Regions from separate parts of the Sanguibacter antarcticus genome, predicted to be linked through region 1. Evidence: riboswitches for the same ligand, from Rfam matches in the RefSeq annotation. Region 1 holds a riboswitch; the other holds the start of a gene.
The links. A riboswitch is a leader RNA that binds a small molecule or an ion and turns the genes downstream of it on or off. The one in region 1 is predicted to bind S-adenosylmethionine.

Region 1 (7,575 bases):
TCGGCGCGTGGACGCTCCGGATCTCGACGCCGAACTCCGCAGCGAGGTGGGTGAGCGCGTTGTCGTCCTGGGTGGTGGAGTCCGACCACACCATGATCTCGATGCCGTCGTACCCGAGCTCGGCCGCGAGCTGGAACGCGTACGCGACCTTGCGCGGGTACACGGAAGCGCTCGAGAGCGTCACCTTGATCGGGGAACCAGCCCCGTCGGCGGGCGTGGTCTCTGCGTCGTTCACGGCTTCGCGCATGCTTCCAGACTATCGCCCAGATTGGTAAAATCGCCCGTGCTCTCACTCGGTCCTCACGATCCCCTGCCGGTGCGGCCGTCCCGCATCACTGTCGCCGGGACGTCAGGATCGGGCAAGACGACCCTCGCACGCCGGATCTCCGCCGTCCTCGGTGCACCGTTCACGGAGATGGACGGGCTCTACCACGGGCCGGGCTGGGTGCCGCGGGACGCGTTCGTCGCGGACGTCACCGCGCTCGTCGCGCAGGACGCGTGGGTGACGGAGTGGGGGTACCAGGCCGCACGGCCGCTCGTGCTCGAGCGTGCCGAGGTGCTCGTCTGGCTCGACCTCCCGGTCTGGACCGTCATGCGTCAGGTGGTCACCCGGACCGTGCGGCGCAGCGTCCGGCGCGAGGTCCTCTGGAACGGGAACGTCGAGGGCCCGCTGTGGAGGCTCCTGCGCCGAGGGGACGGGAACATCGTCGACTGGGCCTGGACCACGCGGCACGCGCTCGACGGGCTGGACCGTCGCCTGGACGACGAGGCACCTCACGTCGTGCTCGTCCGGCTGAGGTCCCGAGCCGAGGTCGAGACATGGGTCGAGACACTGGCCGACACCCTGCGCCAGGGCCGAGATCCTGAGCAGTCTTGACCGAAGTCTTCCAATCTTTCAGTGTTGGCGTTAGCATTTCGTTACACAACACCAGAGCGGGAACTTCACCCGCACGGACGCCATCTAGGCCGCCACGCACGTGGCGACGCGACAGGAGTCGTCAGTGAAACGGTCTGCACGGATCCTTGGCATCGGTCTCGGCCTACTGTTCGTGACAGTGGTCGCGGGCGGTGGACTGACCTTCGTCGCGATCGAAGATCCGCTGCCCGACCTGGTCGACGACCGCATGCTCCTCATGGCGGCCTTCGGGATCGGTGCGCTCTTCCTCATCGCCGTCCTCTGCCTGTGCACCGCAGCAGTCAGGGCTGCGGCAGCGATCGACAAGATCGCCGACGAGACGCTGGTCTTCGCCCGATGGACCCGTCTCGCGGGGTCGGAGTTCCCGGCGTCGGCGCTGAAGAACGCACGCCAGACCCCGAAGCAGGGCTCCGAGACGAGCGGCGCGACCCAGCGGCACGCACGCCCGGCGACGAGCTCGGTCCCCACCGTCAAGACGTCGACGGCCGCCGTGCCCCGCGTCGGCACCGCCCGGAGCGAGACGGCTCACCTCGACTCACGGTCCGAGCTCGACGAGCACCAGCGCAAGCTCGTCGCGCAGTACCGGGCCGAGCGCGGGCACTGAGCCGAGCAGCGACGCTCCCCGAGCGCCGCTCGGAGGAGCGCCGCTCGGGGAGCAGGCCTCAGACCTGCTGCGCGTCGTATGCGGTCACGTGCGCGTGACCCTGCCTGTTCAGGCGAGCTGCTCGCGCACGGTGCGGGCCGCCGCGACGAGGTGCTGCAGAGACGGTGTCGTCTCGGCGTAACCGCGCGTCTTGAGCCCGCAGTCCGGGTTGACCCACACGAGAGCCGGGTCCACGGACTTCACCGCGAGCTCGAGAAGATCGGTGACCTCCTCCTGGGAGGGCACGCGCGGCGAGTGGATGTCGTAGACCCCCGGGCCGACCCCGCGGGCGAAGCCTGACGCGGAGAGCTCCGGCAGGATCTCCATGCGCGACCGGGCCGCCTCGATCGAGGTGACGTCCGCGTCGAGAGCGTCGATCGCACCGATGACCTCGCCGAACTCCGAGTAGCACAGGTGCGTGTGGATCTGCGTGTCCGGGCGCACCCCCGCGGTCGCGAGCGTGAACGAGCCGACCGACCAGTCGAGGTACGCCTGCTGGTCCGCGCGCCGCAGCGGCAGGAGCTCCCGGAGCGCCGGCTCGTCGACCTGGATGATCGCGATGCCCGCGGCCTCGAGGTCGGCGATCTCGTCGCGCAGGGCGAGGCCGATCTGGTTGGCCGTCTCCCCGAGGGGGATGTCGTCCCGGACGAACGACCACGCCATGATCGTCACCGGCCCGGTGAGCATCCCCTTGACGGGCTTGGCCGTGAGCGACTGCGTGTACTGCGTCCAGCGGACCGTCATCGGAGCCGGGCGCGAGACGTCGCCCCAGAGGATGGACGGACGCGTGCAACGGGACCCGTAGGACTGGACCCAGCCGTTGCGCGTCACCGCGAACCCGTCGAGCAGCTCGGCGAAGTACTGGACCATGTCGTTGCGCTCGGCCTCGCCGTGGACGAGGACGTCGATCCCGATCTCCTCCTGGAGGTCGACCACGCGACCGATCTCTGCGCGCATCTCGTCCTCGTACGCCTCGAGCGACAGGTCGCCCTTCGCGTGCGCGGCGCGTGCCTTGCGGATCTCGACGGTCTGCGGGAACGACCCGATCGTCGTGGTCGGCAGGAGCGGGAGGCCGAGCCGGGCGGTCTGCGCGGTGCGGCGGTCCTCGACGGACCCGCGGTGGAAGTCGGCGTCCTTCAGTGCGGCGGTGCGGGCACGGACCGCGGTGTCGACGACCCCCGCGGCCTGGGCGCGGCTGGCGACGGCGTCGCTCGCGTCGAGAAGAGCCGCGTGGACCGACTCGCGTCCCTCGGCCAGGCCCTGGGCGAGCGTGACGACCTCGACGACCTTCTGGTCGGCGAACGCGAGCCACGACCGCAGCAGCGGGTCGAGGTCTGGCTCGTCGTCCGCGTCGTGCGGGACGTGCTGGAGCGACGTCGACGTGCCGACGGCGACCGCGGCCGCGCCGAGGCCCTCGAGCTGTTCGAGGATCTCGAGCTTCGCCGAGAGGTCGGCGCGCCAGATGTTGTGGCCGTCGATGACGCCGCCGACGAGCGTCTTCGTCTCCAGCCCTGCGACGGGACCTGTCGGCGCTGAACCCTTGACGAGGTCGATCGCGATCGCCTCGACGTCCGTGGCGGCGAGGACCGGGAGCGCGTCCTGGAGATCGCCGAACGGCGCACCCACGAGGATGGCCGGACGCTCGCCGCGCGGCAGCTCCGTGGCGAGCGCGCGGTACGCCTCTGTGAGGGCGGCGTGCACCTCGTCGAGCGGGACGTCGATCGTGTCGGTCACCAGACCTGGCTCGTCGAGCTGGACCCACGGGGCGCCGGCGGCAGCGAGCGAACGGAGCAGCTCGGCGTAGACCGGGAGGAGGTCGGCGAGGCGCGCGAGCGGCTGGAAGCCGGTGGGCGCGACGTCTGACGGCTTGCTCAGCAGGAGGAAGGTGACCGGGCCGACGATCACGGGTCGGGTGGTCACGCCTGCGGCCTGGGCCTCGACGAACTCACGGACGATGCGGTCCGAGGCGAGCCGGAACGCCGTCTCTGGGCCGATCTCGGGGACGAGGTAGTGGTAGTTCGTGTCCAACCACTTGGTCATCTCGAGCGGGGCGTCGTCGCCCGCGCCGCGCGCCACGGTGAAGTAGCCCGCGAGGTCGAGGGTCCCGTCGTCGTCCTGGAGGGAGGCGAACCGGGCCGGGACGGCGCCGACCGTGACCGCGGCGTCGAGCACCTGGTCGTAGAAGGAGAAGGAGCCGGGGACCGACGCGTCGTCGGCGCGCAGGCCGAGGGCGACGAGCCGGTCGCGCGTCGCTGCGCGCAGCGTGGCGGCCGTGGTCTCGAGCTCGGCCTCGTCGATGCGGCCCGCCCAGAAGGACTCGACCGCCCTCTTGAGCTCGCGTCGTGGGCCGATCCGGGGGTAGCCGAGGATGGTTCCTGCCGGAAAGGTCGGAAGTGTCGCATCGTGCTGGGCAGAGCTGTGCCCCTGAGGTGTCGTCATGGTCATCCCTAGTGAGTTGCCGCGATGAGCGGAGTGGTGTGCGGGGATGCGCCGACCCACGGCCCGCTGGCCAGGTCCGGACCGGCGCCGGGGAGGACCCCGGTCGTCTGTCCGCCGCCGAGGTGTACGCCCTCGAGCAGGTCAAGTGCGGCTTCGTGCTTGTTGAACGTATAGATGTGCAGGCCCGGGGCTCCGGCTGCGAGGACGGCACCGGCGAGCTCGACGCTCGCCCGGATGCCGAGTCTGTGGCGTGCGGCCGGGTCCGAGACGGCTTCGAGGTCTCGGACGAGGGCCGACGGCGCGGGGACGCCGGTGAGCGCCTCGACCCGCGCGAGGCGGGCCGGGTCGGTCATCGGCAGGATGCCCGCGAGGATGGGGAGCGTCACGCCGGCGTCGCGCGCCTCCGCGACGAAGTCGACGTACGACTCGGGCTGGTAGAAGAGCTGGGTCATCGCGAAGTCCGCGCCTGCCTCCTGCTTCTGCAGCAGGCGCGCGACCTCCTGGCTCCGGGTGGTCCCAGCAGCGTGGTTGCCGTCGAGGAACGTGGCGACCGCGATCGTCAGCGGGTGGGCGGCCGAGCGCAGCGCGGTCGACGGGTTCGACGCGCAGCGGCCGGCCTCGACCTCGCGCAGGAGGGCGACGAGCTCGTCGGAGGAGTGCACGCCCTCGGGGTGCGGCTCCCAGTCTGGCTGATCCGCCGGCGGGTCGCCGCGCAGCGCGAGGAAGCTGCGCACGCCCTCGGCGAGAAACTCGTCGATCACCTCGGCGACGTTGTTGCGCGACGCCCCGACGCAGGTCAGGTGGGCGATCGGCAGCACCGGGGTGTGCTGGATGAGGCGGCTGACGACGGTCCGGGCGGTGTTGCGGTCCGTGCCTGCGGCGCCGTACGTCACCGAGATGAAGTCGGGACGCGCGGCGACGAGCCGTTCTGCGGTCGCCCAGAACTTCGGGGCCGCGTCGGGGTTGCGCGGGGGCATGAGCTCGAACGACACGGTCGGACGCTGGCGTGCGGCGGGTCGCTGAAGGGTGGTCGGTGCAGTGCGGGAAGCCGTCATGGGTCGCTCCATCGGACCTGGCGTTAGCACCCGCACCCTCAGGAGGCTTCCATTGTGGGGGGTTGCTGCGGCGTCGACGAGCCAGGACTCTCGACCGCTCTGGATGGTTGATCCAGCGTAAGACGCATCCACCCTATGAGCAACACTCTGCTCATAGGGTGGGACGGTCGGGTGACGAGCGGCGTCAGGTCAGATCTCGACCTTGAGAGCCTGGCGCCACTTGAGCGCCGTGCCTCCCTGCATGACGGCCCGCTGGTAGACACGCTCGCCCAGACGGAGCAGGGCGTAGGCAGCGAGCATGCTCAGGCCGAGCGCGATCAACGGCTCCCACAGCGGCACGTCGCCGTCGAGCATCCTGATCGGCATCGCGATCGACGAGATCACCGGCACATAGCTGGCGACCGTCAACCACACGCCGTCGGCGAAGAGGCCGACGAACAGGGCGACCATGATGACTGTCGTGATCGGCCCCGTGTTGGACTGCAGGTCCTCGCTGCGGCTCGCGAGCGAACCGAGGACCGCCCACACCGCAGCCAGCGCCGTGAAGCCGACGACGAAGAACGCGATGAACCATCCCGACGCCCCGAGCAACCAGCCGAGGTCTGACGCGACGCCCGTGACGTTGACCGCGACGAGCGCGACGACCGCGAACACGGCGATCTGCGCGAACGCGAGGATCGAGTTGCCGATGACCTTGCCGTAGAGGAGCTGACGGATCGGGATCGCCGTCGCGAGGATCTCCACCACGCGGTTCTGCTTCTCCTCGAGGACCGAGTTGGCGATCGCCATGCCGAAGATGATCGCCGCCATGTAGAAGAGGAACGCGAACACGAAGCCGACCGCCGACTTGATCGCCTCGTTCTGCTCGCTGCTCTCGAGCAGCTCGGTCGTGACCTCCGACCCCGCGGTGAGCGCCTCGACGGTGGTGCCCGCGGCCTGTGCGTTCGCGGAGAGGACCGAGGTCGAGACGCTCTGCGCGAGCGCGGAGGACAACGTGCCGTCCACCTCGTCCAGCCCGACGACGACCCACCCGTCCGTGCCGGCGACGAGCGCCGCATCGACGTCCCCGTCGCGGACAGCCTGCCGTGCAGCGACCTCGTCGGAAACATCCTCTGCTGTGAGCGTGTCGCCGGAGTCGTCCGCCTCGATCGTGACCGCGCCGCCGGCGACGAGCTCGCGAGCCTCCCCCGAGCTCACAGCGACCGTGTAGTCCGACGTCCTGCTCCCGAGGAACCCGGACACCGCCACACCCCCGATGATGAGGACGAGAGTCAGCCCGGTCGAGAGGAGAAAGTTCCGGTCCGTGAGCTTCACCATGATCTCGCGGACCATGACGACGAGCCACGGGTTCTTCACCGCGGGCATGTCGTCCTCCGGCGCGCGCACAGGCCCGGCAGGCAGCGTCACCCTGGTCGTGCTCTGCGTCGTGCTGCTCATCGTGTGACCTCCCGGTAGATGTCCGACAACGACGCGACGATCGGCGTGAACTCGCTCAGCCCCCGACCGACGGCCTCCTGGAGGACCCGCTGCTGCGCGCCCTCGTCGTCGAGCTCGAGGACAGCGTGGGGGCCGTCCACGTCGACGACACGAACTCCGGGCACGCCGCGCAGCCAGCCCGCGTCGGGCGCCGTCGTGATGGAGAACTGACGTGGCCCGCGCGACCGCAGCTGCGCGCTCGTCCCGGACGCCATGACCTTGCCGTCCGACAAGACGACGAGCGAGTCGCACAACCGGTCGACGAGATCGAGCTGGTGGCTCGAGAAGAGCACCGGGACTCCCTCGCGCAGACGGTCCCGGAGAAGGTCGACCATCGAGTCGACCGCCACGGGGTCGAGGCCCGAGAACGGCTCGTCGAGGACGAGCGCCGTCGGACGGTGCAGCAGGGACGCGGTGATCTGCACGCGCTGCTGGTTGCCGAGCGACAACGACTCGAGCTTGTCCTTGAGCCGGTCGCCGAGACCGAAGCGCTCGAGCATGCGCGTCGCCTCCGATGCGGCGTCCTTGCGCGTCATGCCGCGCAGCTGGCCGAGGTACGTCAGCTGGTCGACGATGCCCTGCTTCGGGTAGAGCCCCCGCTCTTCCGGCATATAGCCGAAGCGCGTGCGGTCCGTGAGCGCGATCGGACGCCCGCCCCAGAGGACCTCGCCGCCGTGGACGGTCAGGACGCCCATGATCATGCGCATCGTCGTCGTCTTGCCGGCGCCGTTGGCACCGACGAACCCCGTCATGCGTCCGGGCTCGACCGTGAACGAGACATCGTCCACCGCCGTCGTCTCCCCGAAGCGCCGGGTCAGGTTCCTCACCTCGAGCGAGGGTGCGTCGTGCGTCATCGTCTGCCCTACCTTCCGTCACGCTCAGCCTAGGGACGGAGGCGCCCGCGCAACTCCCCCGTCAGGGGGAACGGTGCTGCCGCGGGTCCCGTGCCGGGTCCGCCGAGCGGTCGGGGCTCCTCCTCAGGGGGGAGGTCAGCCCGCCGACCGGCCGAGCTCGCGCTGGAGACCGTGGCGGTACGCGAAGATCAC
Region 2 (7,575 bases), 290 kb from region 1:
CCTCGACGCGGTCATCGCAGCGCAGTCTGACCTCGTCGAGGTGGTGGCGCGGCTTCGCACTCTCCTGTGCGTGAAGGGGTGAGCCGCGCCGGACGCCGCGACGGTGTCAGCAGCGCTCGTAGACGTAGTCGCTGTCAGAGGGGGTGACGAGGTCGAGATCACGCAGGATCATGTTGTCCGGGCGGCCGGGGCTCGCGCACGACTCGGCAAAGTCCCCGTCCTCGGGATACTCGATAGCGAAGACGTGGCTGCCATAGACGTCGGTGAAGTCGGAGCACTCTTCGTAGACTCCGCACTCTTCGGCGATCGCGAAGTCGAACCCGACCTCGTCGCGTCCGCGGGAGCCGAGCTCGGCCGTGTTCTTCTGCCCGACCTCGAGCCCGAGCGCGTGCCCGCGCTCGGTGTACAGCCGTGCGGTGGCGACGGCGTCGTCGATGTCGAGGGCGTCGTCGGAACGGAGGTAAGAGTCGAGGTTGTCGAACTCGATCGCGTCGAAGCCCTTGTCGGCGCACGACGTCATCGTGACGGCCATGATGTCAGCGATGGCTGTGCGCTTCGCGGCCGTGGACACGTCGAGGAGGTACTCGTCCGGCCATCCGGGGTCGGCGACCGGCTCGCCGTCGACGTGCAGGACGAGCTCGGGGTGGTCCTTGAGCCACGCGTCAGAGTCGTCGGACTGCGTCTGGAAGCCATTGATGTAGCAGATGTTGTACAGGCCTGGTGCGGGCTTGGAGGTGCTGTCGCGCACGACGAGGTTGACGCCTGCGGGCGGTGTGTAGGAACCGCCCAGCTGGTAGTCGCCGACCGCGTCGTCAGGGTACGCGGCGCTCACGACCACCTCGGCCGTCGCGACGGGCTCAACCACGACGGGCTCTGCGGGAGCGGCCTCGTCTGGGACGACGTCTTCGGGGAGGGCAGCGGGTACAGGTGCGGGGACCACATCATCCGGCACCGCGACCTCGACCGGCTCCGCGGTACCTTCATCTGTGGTGGCTTCCAGGTCGGCTGACTGGACAGGAGAGGGCTCAGGAGTAGCGTCCGCGGTCGCCGAGTCGGTTGCTGTTCCTGTCCCGGCTGCTGGCCACGGTATGGCTCTGACGTCCTCGCACGCAGTCAGTGCGAGGACGAGGGAACCGAGACACAGAGCATGGAGAACGCGGCGAGGAGTCGTAGAGTGCTTCATGCTCTCCACGATAAGCACACCTCATTGTAAAATCGACTAAACGAAGAAAAGCGACAGAGCGCTCAAGGGCGTCACGCAGGTGCCGGGCCGCACGCCGGGCCACCGGCTCCGAAGGCTGCGGCAGCAGTTCCGACGAGCCCCGTGAGCCCGGAGCCTGTGGGCAGTGGCCGGGGGTCGTCGACCACGGCCCAGCACCCGTCCACGATCTCGTAGCGGGCGACAGGCCCGGTGGACACGTAGGCATGGAGCGCGGTGACCAACCGGTCGACCTCGTCGAGGGTGGTGCCGACGCCGACGCTCGCGCGGACTGCACCCGCGTCGTAGCCGAGCCGGGCGAGGAGCGGGTGGGCGCAGAACCGGCCGTCGCGGACCCCGATGCCGTGCTCGGCAGACAGGTACGCAGCGACGAGCCCCGGGTCGTGGCCGACGACCGAGAAGGTCACGACACCGACCGGATCGACCGCGTCGGCCCAGGCCGTGACGATCTGGACCCCCGGGACGGTAGACAGCCCGTTGACCAGGCGGGTCCGCAGGGCGGCCTCGTGCCCGGCGAGCACACCCTCGGGGAGCGCGGCGAGCGCGTCGCAGGCCGCAGCGAGGGCGACCGCACCCACGACGTTGGGCGACCCTGCTTCGTGACGGGCGGGCGCATCGGTCCACACGACGTCACCGACGCCGACGTGGCGTACCGCGCCGCCCCCTGCGAGGTACGGCACACCAGCGTCGAGCCAGTCGCGGCGTCCCGCGAGGACACCGGACCCGAATGGTGCATAGGTCTTGTGCCCTGAGAAGGCAATGTAGTCCACGCCGGTCTCCGAGAGCGAGAAGCGGCGGTGCGGCACGAGCTGTGCGCCGTCGAGGACCACGCGCGCTCCGGCGGCGTGCACTGCGGCGACGACGTCCGCGACAGGGAGGGACTCCCCGGTGACGTTGGAGGCGCCGGTGACGGCGACGAGCGCATAGGGCGCGGCAGCGAGCTCCGCACGCAGGGCGGCGAGCGTTCCCGCGACGGACGTCTCGCCGACGAGGACAGTCGCTCCGCCGGCCGAGCGCTGCCACGGCAGGAGGTTCGCGTGGTGCTCGACGTCGAGGACGAGAACCCGTCCCGGCGCCCCGTCCGGGCCGTCGGGGATGCATCCGGCGAGAAGGTTGAGGGAGTCGGTGGTGTTGCGGGTGACGACGGTGACGTCGTCGGAGCGGGCGCCGACGAACGATCCGATGGCGCGGCGGCTCGCCTCGTACAAAGCCGTGGAGACCTGCGAGAGGTAGCCGGCGCCGCGGTGCACGCTCGCGTAGAGGGGTAGGACCTCGGTGACGCGGTCGGCGACAGCACACAGCGCCGGGGCGCTGGCGGCGCAGTCGAGATTGGCGTACGGGACGGTCCGGCCGTCGACGAGCGGGACGAGGGTGTCGGAGCCGACGACAGGGAGACAGCTCGCGACACCGGCTACTGGGACCAGCGCGGTCGCCGTGCGCTCGACGGCCGTGGTCTCGGAGCCTGTGCGATCGAGCGTGGTGGTGACAGACATGGCGAGTCCTTCGACGATCAGGGGACCGCTGTGCACCTGCGTGCGGTCCCGCGCTTGCCGGAGATCGACTGACTCCGGCCAGGTCTTCACCCGGGGCACCCCACCGCGGAAGGAGGGTTGCCGGCCAGCAAGCCGGGGCATTCTGCTGGCACTCGTGACCTGACTCAACGATCGGGGACAATCAGGTGCGTGTCAACGCACGAACCGGTAGCGTCTCACCATATGATCAGAGCGTCTCATTTTCAGGGTGGCGCGCGATCCTGAGACGCACGACCATCCAGAGCGGCTGAGTGACCTGGCACGACGACGCCGCAGCAACCCCCTCGGCCACCGAGGTGAGGGTGCTACCGCCCGGACCGATGGAACGACAGACGGAGGCACGAACATGACCTATGCAGGCGACCTCACCCCCCAGCAGGCCTGGGACCTTCTGCGCGACGACCCCCGCGCAGTGATCGTCGACGTGCGCACCGAGGCGGAGTGGCGCCAGATCGGCGTCCCCGACGTGAGCGAGCTCGACGGCCGCGACGTCACCTTCGTCGAGTGGGCTACCGCCACCGGGCCGAACGAGGACTTCGTCGCACAGGTCGCGGAGAAGACCGGGCTCCAGCCGGGCGACGACCGTCCGATCGCCTTCCTCTGCCGCTCGGGCAACCGCTCCATCGGCGCCGCCAGCGACGCGACAGCCGCCGGCTACGGCCCCGCGTACAACATCCTCGAAGGTTTCGAGGGCGACGTCGACGCCAACGGTCGACGCACCATCAACGGGTGGCTCCTGCGCGACCTCCCGTCGACCACGTACACCGGCACGGAGTGAACGCGGTGCCCGGCACGGCCGCCCCGCGGACGCTGCGCCCTGCGACGCTCGCCGTGCGCGGCGGGCAGGTCCGCTCGAACTTCGACGAGACGTCGGAGCCGATCTTCCTCACACAGGGCTACGTCTACGGCAGCGGCGCCGAGGCCGAGGCCGCCTTCAAGGGCGACCTCGACCGCTTCATCTACTCCCGCTACGGCAACCCGACCGTCCGCATGTTCGAGGAGCGGCTCCGCCTGCTCGACGGCGCCGAGGCCTGCTACGCGACGGCGACCGGCATGTCCGCCGTCTTCACGTCCCTCGCCGCCCTCGTGAAGTCCGGCTCCCGCATCGTGTCCGCACGGGCCCTCTTCGGGTCGACGGTCGTCATCTTCGACGAGATCTTCGCCGACTGGGGCGTCGTCGTCGACTACGTGGACGGTCACGAGACCGACCAGTGGGAGGCCGCCCTCGCCACGCCCGCCGACGTCGTCTTCTTCGAGACCCCGTCCAACCCCATGCAGGACATCGTCGACGTCCGACGCGTGTGCGAGCTCGCCCACGCGGCCGGCGCCGTCGTCGTCCTCGACAACGTCTTCGCGACCCCCGTCCTCCAGCAGCCCTTCGCGCTCGGCGCCGACGTGGTCGTCTACTCCGCCACGAAGCACATCGACGGCCAGGGCCGCGTGCTCGGCGGAGCGATCCTCGGCTCGAGGGAGTACATCGACGGACCGGTGCAGAAGTTCATCAGGAACACCGGGCCGTCGCTGAGCCCGTTCAACGCCTGGGTGCTCCTCAAGGGGCTCGAGACGCTGCCGCTGCGCGTCCATGCTCAGACGGCCGCCGCGCTGAAGGTCGCCGAGCACCTCGAGACGCTGCCTGGCATCACGCGTGTGCGGTACCCGTTCTTGCCGTCGCACCCGCAGCACGAGCTCGCCCGGTCGCAGCAGTCAGGCGGCGGCACGGTCGTGACCTTCGACCTCGCCGTGCCCGACGGCACCGACCCCGAGACCGCGAAGAAGCGGGCGTTCACGTTCCTCGACGCGCTCGAGGTCATCGACATCTCCAACAACCTCGGCGACGCGAAGTCGCTCGTCACGCACCCCGCGACCACGACCCACCGCAAGCTCGGCCCTGCCGGCCGCGCCGCGGTCGGCATCATGGAGACGACCGTGCGGCTGAGCATCGGCCTCGAAGACCCCCTCGACCTCATCGAGGACGTCGAGCGGGCCCTCGCGGCGACCTGACGGCGTGCTTCCGGAGCCTCGCCGCGACGACGCTGGGATCGTGCAGTAGTCGCCGAACGCCCCGGACACCGGCACCCACCTCGGGCACTTGTCTCGGGCTAGGGCTATTGACTGCCCGAGCCCGAGACAAGTGCCCGATCTCACCTGCACCTGCACCTGCACCGGCACCGGCACCGGCACCGGCGTGGGCCCGGCCAGTCAGGCCAGGGGGTTGCTCGGATGCGGACTCTTCAGGTGAGGTCGTACGCGTAGCAGAGGGACACCGGGTCCGTGGCGTACGGGCCGTAGTTGTCGATCAGGCTGTAGCCGCACGCCTCGTAGAGTGCGATCGCCTCGGGCTGGAGCATGCCGGTCTCGAGGACGAGCCGGTCGAGACCCGCGTCGCGCGCGTGCTCGTGCAGTGCCGCCATGACGAGCCTGGACAGGCCGCGGCGCCGAGCAGAGACACGGACGAAGACGCGCTTGATCTCCCCGGTGCGTCCCGCCCCGAGGTCGGGGTGCTCCCCCGTGATGTCCTGGACCGCGCCGCACGCGCTCGGCTCGCCGTCGACCCGGACGAGGACCATCGCGACGAGCCCGCGGCCGGTCGGCGGCGGTCCGGGCTCGCCGGAACCGTACCGACCACGGAGCTCGACCTGCTGCTCCCGCCGCAGGGCGTCGACCTCGGCGAGGTCCCACGGCACGGTCTCGACGACGGCGTCAGGCACCCCAGGAACTGTCACGACGAGCGGGCGATCAGGCGCGGACGAGCGAGCCGAGGACGGACGTGAAGAACTTCAGACCGTCCGTGCCCGCGCGGGGCCCCTGGACCGCAGCCGTCCCGAAACCGGACTCGACGGCGTGCTCGGGGTGCGGCATGAGGCCGACGACGTTGCCCGCCGCGTTCGTGATGCCGGCGATCCCGCGGCGCGACCCGTTGGGGTTGGCCCCCGCGTAGCGGACCACGACGCGACCCTCGCCCTCGAGCTCGTCGAGGGTGTGCTCGTCGGCGACGAACTGGCCGTCCTGGTTCTTCAGCGGGACGGTGATCTGCTCACCCTGGGTGTAGTCCCTGGTCCAGGCGGTCGTCGCGTTCTCCACGACGAGGGTCTGCTCGGTGCACAGGAACGCGAGGCCGTCGTTCTTCACCATGGAACCGGGGAGGAGGTGCGCCTCGGTGAGGATCTGGAACCCGTTGCAGATGCCGAGGACGGGCAGCCCGCCGTTCGCGGCGTCGACGAGGGTCTCCATGACGGGAGCGAAGCGCGAGATCGCACCGGCGCGCAGGTAGTCGCCGTACGAGAACCCACCGGGCAGGACGACCGCGTCGACGCCGTGCAGGTCGGCGTCGGCGTGCCACAGAGGGACGGCGATCCCGCCCGCGAGCCGGACGGCACGGGCCGCGTCACGGTCGTCGAGCGTCCCGGGGAACGTGACGACGCCGATGCGGGCGCCGCCGAGGTGCTGGGTGTCGCTCATCCGGCTGCGACATCGTCGGACGCGTCGAACACGGTGACGACGTCTTCGATGATGGGGTTGGACAGCACGTGCTCGGCTGCCTCGCGGGCCGCGGCGAGCACCTCGGCGGTGACAGGACCGTCGACCTCGAGCTCGAAGCGCTTGCCCTGGCGGACGCTGGAGAACTGCGTGAAGCCCAGGCGTGGCAAGGCTCCGGCGACGGCTTTGCCCTGCGGGTCAAGGATCTCGGGCTTCGGCATGACGTCGACGACTACGCGTCCCACGGGGACTCCTCGGGCTCGGTTCTTGTCTGCTGCAGGTGCAAGGTACAGACCGGTCGCCAGTTTATCGTGAGCGCCGAGCGCTCCGGCAGACGGTCTCGTCGCTGAGACGTGCGTGGTCCTCAGACCGCGCTCGTCCGGACCCCGAAGCGACCTGGTCCGATGAGGTGCGGGGCCGCGATCGGCACCATGAGCGGTGTGCCCGTCTCGGGGTCGTCGATGACCCGGCACCGCAGACCGAACACCTCCTCGATCCCCTGGGCGGTCATGACCTCCGCCGGCGTGCCCTGACTGTGGATCTGGCCGTCCTTCATGGCGATGAGGTGGTCGGCGTACCGCGCCGACAGGTTGAGGTCGTGGAGCACCATGACGACGGTGCGCCCGAGCGTCCGGTTGAGCCGGCACAGGAGGTCGAGGACCTCGATCTGGTGGTTGACGTCGAGGAAGGTCGTCGGCTCGTCGAGCAGGAGGAGGTCCGTGCGCTGCGCGAGCGCCATCGCGATCCACACGCGCTGGCGCTGCCCGCCGGAGAGCTCGTCGACCGGGCGTCCCGCGAGGCTCAGCGTCGAGGTCGCCTCGAGCGCCTCCGCCACGGCCTCGTCGTCCTCGGTGGACCACTGCCGGAACCAGCCCTGGTGCGGGTACCGTCCTCGACCCACGAGGTCGGCGACCGTGATGCCGTCGGGCGCGATCGGCGTCTGGGGCAGCAGACCGAGCACGCGCGCGACCTCCTTCGTCGAGCGTGAACGGATGTCCTCGCCGTCGAGCAGCACGGTGCCCGACGACGGCGAGAGCAACCGTGCGAGCCCCCGCAAGAGGGTCGACTTGCCGCACGCGTTGGCGCCGACGATGACGGTGATCTGCCCGGTGGGGATGTCGACGCTGAGGTCGGGGACGACGACCTTGGCGTCGTACCCGAGCGTGAGGTCCCGTGCGGCGAGCGTGTGGTGGACCATGTCAGCCCTTTCCGGTGCGGTTGGACTGGGCGAGCAGCCACAGGAGGAACGGCGCGCCGATGACGCCGGTGATGATGCCGACGGGCAGCCGCGTGTCCCCGAACAGCTGGGCACCGGCGAAGTCCGCTGCGAGGACCACGCACGCACCG

Region 2: it holds a riboswitch for S-adenosylmethionine, as region 1 does, so the genes downstream of both, ATL42_RS14760 (rhodanese-like domain-containing protein) here and ATL42_RS13285 (methylenetetrahydrofolate reductase) in region 1, are expected to answer to the same signal.

Annotation. Positions count from the first base shown of each region.
Region 1 is NZ_PDJG01000001.1:2,931,453-2,939,027, forward strand. Features, by position in the region: gene ATL42_RS13265 (sugar phosphate isomerase/epimerase family protein) at 1-247, opposite strand, end outside; gene ATL42_RS13270 (P-loop NTPase family protein) at 284-877, shown strand; gene ATL42_RS13275 (hypothetical protein) at 1,002-1,520, shown strand; gene metE (5-methyltetrahydropteroyltriglutamate--homocysteine S-methyltransferase) at 1,629-3,998, opposite strand; gene ATL42_RS13285 (methylenetetrahydrofolate reductase) at 4,007-5,053, opposite strand; SAM riboswitch class I at 5,059-5,163, opposite strand; gene ATL42_RS13290 (ABC transporter permease) at 5,243-6,490, opposite strand; gene ATL42_RS13295 (ABC transporter ATP-binding protein) at 6,487-7,383, opposite strand; gene ATL42_RS13300 (response regulator) at 7,519-7,575, opposite strand, start outside.
Region 2 is NZ_PDJG01000001.1:3,224,819-3,232,393, reverse strand. Features, by position in the region: gene ATL42_RS14775 (RtcB family protein) at 1-82, shown strand, start outside; gene ATL42_RS14770 (endo alpha-1,4 polygalactosaminidase) at 107-1,183, opposite strand; gene ATL42_RS14765 (aminotransferase class V-fold PLP-dependent enzyme) at 1,255-2,712, opposite strand; SAM riboswitch class IV at 2,758-2,872, opposite strand; SAM riboswitch class I at 2,983-3,078, shown strand; gene ATL42_RS14760 (rhodanese-like domain-containing protein) at 3,098-3,529, shown strand; gene ATL42_RS14755 (O-succinylhomoserine sulfhydrylase) at 3,526-4,752, shown strand; gene ATL42_RS14750 (GNAT family N-acetyltransferase) at 4,983-5,459, opposite strand; gene purQ (phosphoribosylformylglycinamidine synthase subunit PurQ) at 5,488-6,210, opposite strand; gene purS (phosphoribosylformylglycinamidine synthase subunit PurS) at 6,207-6,473, opposite strand; gene ATL42_RS14735 (ABC transporter ATP-binding protein) at 6,593-7,426, opposite strand; gene ATL42_RS14730 (FecCD family ABC transporter permease) at 7,428-7,575, opposite strand, start outside.